Regions from separate parts of the Paenibacillus sp. 276b genome, predicted to be linked through region 2. Evidence: predicted binding sites of a transcription regulator. Region 2 holds the regulator's gene; the other holds the start of a gene.
The links. Region 2 encodes LexA, which represses DNA repair genes until DNA is damaged. Its sites were predicted from a motif close to CGAACATATGTTCG; they were not measured.
Positions count from the first base shown of each region.

Region 1 (3,430 bases), 1.8 Mb from region 2:
TACAGGAGGATGCTGAATGAAGGCAGAAATCATTGCAGTTGGCACAGAATTGTTGCTTGGACAAATTGTGAATACCAATGCTCGATATCTATCCCGTGAATTGGCTGCAATCGGGATTGATGTATATTTCCAAACGGTGGTTGGTGATAATCTAAATCGACTTAGTGACGCTATTCGCATCGCTCAGGGTCGTGCAGACGTCATTTTATTTTCTGGGGGCATAGGTCCTACACAGGATGACCTGACCAAGGATGCGATCGCGGCGGTCTTGAACCGCAAGCTGCATATAGATCGAATGGCCATGGACAAGATCGAGAGCTTCTTCCGAGATCGTAATGTAGACATGACCGAAAACAATCGTCGTCAGGCCATCGTTATAGAAGGCGGGACACCGCTGGCGAACGAAACAGGCCTTGCCGCAGGAAATGCGATTTCTGACAATGGCAAGCATTATGTAGTGATGCCTGGACCACCGAAAGAGCTAATTCCTATGTTTGAACAGGAAGTTAAGCCTTGGTTGTTCCAGCATGTACTGACAGAAGAAATGCCGATCTACTCGAAAATGCTGAAGTTTGCAGGAATTGGCGAATCGGCATTGGAAGACCGACTCCTTGATCTGATTGATACACAGACAGATCCTACCATTGCTCCTTATGCAAGTGAGGGAGAAGTTACGGTACGTGTATCTACAAAGGCTCCAAGTGAGAATGAGGCAAAGCTGAAGCTGGATGCAATGGAAGTTCAGATTCGGGAACGATTGCCAGAGCATCTCTACGCGAACGAGGATGTGCCTATAGAGTACACAATTGTAACGATGATGTCTGATATGGGTCTGACTCTTAGCGCGGCTGAGAGCTGCACAGGAGGGCTCGTCATGCAAAGTCTGACATCAGTTCCTGGCAGTGCGTCGATGCTTAAGGGCGGAATTGTATGTTACTCCAATGAAATTAAAGAGAAGCTGCTCCATGTGCCGCATTCCTATCTGGAAGGTGAAGATGCACCGGGCGCAGTGAGTCCGGAAGTGGCCAAAGTGCTGGCAGAGCAGATTCGAATGATTGGGGATGCCGACTTCGGTCTGTCAGTGACAGGTGTAGCGGGACCTGGTTATTCCGAACGCAAACCGCCAGGTCTTGTCTTCATCGCTCTGGCAGAGCGTGGTAAAGAGACAGAAATTCATGAACTGCGCATTAATGGCAATCGGGAGACGGTTCGGATTCGTTCAGCGAAAGCGATTCTTTACCGTTTGTGGCGCAAGCTTGTGGAGATGGACTAGTTAAGAGCTCGGATTGCATTTGCCAAGGCAAGCAAGTATAATAAAGGAAGACGGAAGAACCGTAAAATCAGGCTTTACAGCCTTGTTTACGGTTCTTTTTTCTGTTTAATGGAAAGTTTCCTTGAGGAAGAGGCGCCTCGGCCTTTACAAAAAAAACGAATGTATGTTCGAAAAAAAGCTTGGCAAACGTGTTAAAACAAGGTATCATTATCTTATAAACAGTAAAGGGTGTGAGCTTATTGTCAGACCGTCGTGCCGCGCTTGATATGGCGCTCCGTCAAATAGAGAAGCAATTTGGTAAAGGATCCATCATGAAACTGGGTGAGTCGACTCACATGAATGTGGAAATTATACCCAGCGGTTCCTTGGCTTTGGATATTGCATTAGGAACAGGCGGCTTGCCTAAAGGCCGTATTGTTGAAATATATGGACCTGAATCTTCTGGTAAAACAACCGTAGCATTGCATGCTATCGCTGAAGTACAAAGAGTGGGTGGACAAGCTGCATTTATCGATGCCGAGCATGCTCTTGACCCACAATACGCCAGTAAACTGGGTGTTAACATTGACGAATTGCTTCTGTCTCAGCCAGATACGGGTGAGCAAGGGCTTGAAATTGCAGAAGCTCTTGTACGTAGTGGTGCTGTGGACATTGTCGTTATTGACTCTGTGGCTGCATTGGTACCGAAAGCAGAAATCGAAGGCGAAATGGGTGATTCCCATGTCGGTTTGCAAGCGCGTCTGATGTCTCAGGCACTGCGTAAACTGTCTGGTGCAATCAGTAAATCCAAAACGATCGCCATCTTTATCAACCAACTTCGTGAAAAAGTCGGGGTTATGTTTGGTAACCCAGAAACAACACCTGGTGGTCGTGCCCTGAAATTTTATTCCACGGTACGTCTGGATGTACGCCGTATTGAGAGTATCAAATCAGGAAATGACATGATTGGTAACCGTACGCGTATTAAAGTGGTGAAAAACAAAGTAGCACCTCCGTTTAAACAAGCGGAAGTGGATATCATGTACGGTGAGGGTATTTCGAGAGAAGGCAGTATCATTGACATTGGTACTGAGCTGGACATCGTCAATAAAAGTGGTGCATGGTACTCATACGAAGGCGAGCGTTTAGGACAAGGCCGTGAGAACGCGAAGCAGTTCATGAAAGAGCATAAAGATATTGCTGAAATCATTGAACAAAAAATTCGTGTAGCCAGTAACTTGACTACTGCAGTTCCTGCGCCAACTAGCGAAGAGCAACAAAAAGAAGCAGCAGAAGAACAAGAACTATTTGAAATTAACGAGTAACCCTCCCTTGTAGGAAGGGCCCTAGAGGGCCTTGCCCTCTGAACTCCCAAAGCTTGTCTGATTGAGCTTGCTCGATCTAGCTTGGGGTATGGTGTGTGCGCTCGCGCTGTCCAACAGCCTCTGTCCGAATGGGCAGAGGCTGTTGGCGCGTTTACTATTAGGGAGAGGCCGGATATTGTTTCCGGCCTTTTGTATTAGCGTCTGATGTCTCTGTGAAGTTACGCTAAACGTATTCAGTGTAGCTGTGTTATCTCCGTCGGAGATGTATTCGAGGAAGTCTTTTATTTTGCTATGTACTTGTCAGTTAGGCCGTGCAGTTCAGACGCACAAAATGACATGGAAGGGGAGACCGAAATGGATCAACATGAAGATGATTTATATGAAGAAGCCGAGCTGGAGGGAATCTCCCAATTCCCGGATAACGAAGAACTTACCATTACACGAGTTGAACGAACGAAGAGCAGGGAAGCTCGTTACCGAATTACCTTTGGTTTATATTCAATTACGGTGCTTGAAGATGTAATGATTAAATATCGTATGACCCGGGGAAATACGTTTCTGAAAAAAGACTTGGAAGATATCATCGTAGCTGACGAGCGACAGCGGACGTATGTGCAGTCTTTGCGATATCTGGAGCATAAACCTCGGACACGCCACGAATTAAGTCAGAAGCTTCGTCAGAAAGAGTTTGCTGCACCGTTGATTGAAGAGGCCCTGGATCGGCTTGAGCGTGAGAATTTGGTCGATGACGAACTGTTTGCGAAGGAATGGACTCGTCAGCGTATGGAGGGCCAGCGGAAGGGAAAACTGTGGATAAGGCAAGAGCTGCGTCAGAAGGGCATTGCCAATGATC
Region 1 covers NZ_FNRR01000001.1:406,201-409,630, forward strand. The annotation lists gene BLV50_RS01780 (competence/damage-inducible protein A) at 17-1,273, shown strand; gene recA (recombinase RecA) at 1,513-2,577, shown strand; gene BLV50_RS01790 (regulatory protein RecX) at 2,932-3,430, shown strand, end outside.
Region 1: a site for LexA is predicted at 1,430-1,443, ahead of recA (recombinase RecA). Genes of this name have one in related genera too.

Region 2 (3,430 bases):
ATACATACAGCAACAAGGTCACCCAGTCCCAAGTGGTCATCGGAGCTTTGACAAGAAATGTACTCATAAAGAGGTACAGGAATGCTAGTCCGATCAGAAAAATAGGAAACAGAAGACTGCGTCCTTTAAATACGTCCTCACCTGGTGTGCCAGAAACCGGTTTACCGCTTTTTTTACGTTGCTGATTCAACTGCTTAGAATTTTTTCGAACCGTTCTCTCGAACGAACGCGACATGAGAATCCCCCTTAGATGTTCTTTGTATCGGCTTACATAATTGCAAACCAACATTTCCCCCTATAATTTGCAACCTCTAGATAACAGGAAAAAACCTAAATATCATAATGATATCATTAGGTTTCCTTAATGTTTGAGTTTGCCTTGGTGGCCTTGATCGTTCTCATCATCTACAATTTCAATCGTATCCAGTTGTTGTCTGAAATTGCTTCGAATGTTATTCAAATAGATTTCTCTAAGTTTGGCACGTTCAGCGAGCTCTTCCTCTGTCAATCCAGTGGATTTTTGCTTACGGGCCAATTCATTAATACGTGCTACCAGACTATCTATATCCAAGCTTGTCCCCTCCAAAAATACAAAGTCATATTAACTTTGACATGTTAAGGGCAGCTTGTCAAGCTGACACGCATTAGCGCGTGTGGATATGCAGCTTTAATCTGTGAATTGAGGCAGTATTAAGACTTGCCCCACCTGTATTGAAGTTGAATGAAGTTGATTCACTTTCTTGATTGCTTCTATATATACACGTGTATCCATTGTTTCAGGTTTGTGATCCAATGATATACTCCATAGCGTATCTCCTTGTGAAACTGCCATCTTCCCCCCAGGCAACAGATCGTTCTCATTGCCAGCGAACACAGTCAATACTGTACTGCATCCAACCAGTATAATTAAGCTTACGATTATTAATTTCAAGACCCAAGTTGGGACATTACCTTTTGCAAAAACCTTTTTAAAATTCCTTATGTTAGTTTCAACCACTTCTGAATGCACCGGTTCGTAAATACTTTGATAAGTAGAATATCTCATTAAATATCGACCTCCAAACGTTTGTTCCTATCCTGTTGAAATTAATATAACACGAACACATGTTTTGTACAATAACTTTTTAGAACAATTGTTCGCTTTTTTTTGTTGATACTACATTCTATTATCTTTCTTCTATTGTATTGGAATTGTCATTTGCAGTATTTGATTAGACCAAAAGAAAATTTTCATCTTAATTTGCAAAAAAACATTGATTTTATGGCATTTTATTTAGAACTTATGTTTGTACGAACGGAGGTTCTATGTTATAATTTTCCCAAACGTTACTAAAATGGGGTTGATACGGTATGTCGAAGATATCCAGCAGGCAACAGGCTATTCTGGAGTTTATACGCAATGAAGTCCGGTTGAAGGGGTATCCTCCTTCCGTACGCGAAATTGGTGAAGCCGTTGGGTTGGCTTCCAGCTCTACAGTACATGGACATCTGGATCGTTTGGAGAAGAAAGGTCTGATTAGACGTGACCCAACCAAACCAAGAGCCATTGAACTTCTCAGCCAGGAAGAGTCAGAGCATTCACATCAGTTTGCTCACAGCGTTGCTCGCATTCCTGTCGTGGGTAAAGTTACTGCAGGGGTTCCGATCACAGCAACAGAAAATATCGAAGATTACTTCCCTCTTCCTACGCATTATGTAGGCGAACAGAAAGTATTTATGCTTTCGGTCGTGGGAGACAGTATGGTTGAAGCAGGCATTGTTAACGGAGACTATGTTATCGTACGTCAGCAGCAAACTGCAGATAACGGCGATATCGTAGTAGCCATGACTGAAGACGATGAAGCAACGGTAAAAACGTTCTACAAAGAGAAAGATCATATTCGTCTTCAACCGGAAAATTCGACTTTTGAACCGTTGCGTTTGAAACACGTTAGCATCCTGGGCAAAGTCATTGGCCTTTTCCGTGATATTCATTAATATGTATTGAATTTGTACAGAAGTCTCACAATAAGATACATAAAGAGGTTGTCCCGTTCAACGGGACAACCTCTTTTTTTTTATACAACTTATATTGTTCTACGTTAGTAGATTATTCGCTGCGTTTAAGAATGCTTTTATGATGAGAGAACACATCAAAACTCTGTTGACCATGGTAGGAACCCATTCCACTTTCTCCTACGCCGCCAAACGGAAGATAATGTGATGTCATATGAGACAATGTATCATTAATGCAACCACCACCAAAAGATACTTGATTCAGAACCTGATTCTGCAGATCCTCATCCTGAGTGAAGAGATATAATGCCAGTGGTTTTGGACGGCGGACAATCTCATCTAGCAAGGGATTGAGGTCGGTATACTTAAATACAGGAAGAACTGGACCAAAGATCTCTTCTTGCATCACTGGGGATTTCCAATCCACTTCGCCCAGTACTGTTGGTTCAATGAGCAGCTGATCACGTTCAGAATGTCCACCGATCATTGTTTTGCCATCTTGGAGTAACACCGATAAACGATCAAAGTTACGTGCGTTGACAATGTGCGGGAAATCAGCATTTCTCATCACATCGTCTCCAAATTTATCCTGAATTTCTGCACCGATCAATTCCAATAATTTGTCATGTACTTCCTCGTGCACAAGCAAATAGTCTGGAGCGACACAGGTTTGCCCAGCATTCAGGAATTTACCGCGCACAATGCGCTGAGCTGCCAGCTTCAAATCTGCATCCTGGTGGACAATGACCGGACTCTTACCACCTAGTTCTAACGTAACTGGAGTCAAATGCTCAGCAGCTGCCTTCATAACAATGCGGCCAACACCTGTACTGCCTGTAAAGAAAATATAATCAAACTTTTCTTTCAACAATGCCGTACTCGTCTCGACTTCCCCTTCCATAACTGCCAGGTACTCACTAGGAAATATCTCATGAATCAAATCATAAGTCAGACGTGACACGGCTGGGGTTAATTCAGACGGCTTAATAATGGCACAGTTACCCGCAGCAATGGCTCCAATTAGAGGGCCGAAAGCCAGTTGGAACGGATAGTTCCATGGTGCAATAATAAGAGCAACTCCATAAGGTTCAGGATAAATTAAGCTTGTTCCATCAGGTATAGCAGAATTTGTAGGCACAGGTTTTGGTGTAGCCCATTCCTCCAAATGTTCCAATGCAAAATCCAGTTCACCCAACACGATCCGAATCTCAGAGCCATAAGCCTCTACTTCAGATTTATTTAGATCCGCACGAAGTGCGTCAAGAATACGTTGCTGATATTTCTCAATTCCATGTCTCAATTGCTGAAGAGCACGAATACGGTACTCAATAGACTTCGTTTGTCCTGTATAAAAAAATGTCCGCTGTGCGGCAACCAGTTGCTTCTCTTGTTCCATATTAACATCTCCAATTAATTGTTCAAAATTTAATTTCTA
Region 2 covers NZ_FNRR01000001.1:2,191,394-2,194,823, forward strand. The annotation lists gene BLV50_RS09265 (hypothetical protein) at 1-235, opposite strand, end outside; gene BLV50_RS09270 (DUF896 domain-containing protein) at 362-571, opposite strand; gene BLV50_RS09275 (LysM peptidoglycan-binding domain-containing protein) at 668-1,045, opposite strand; gene lexA (transcriptional repressor LexA) at 1,351-1,977, shown strand; gene BLV50_RS09285 (aldehyde dehydrogenase) at 2,090-3,391, opposite strand.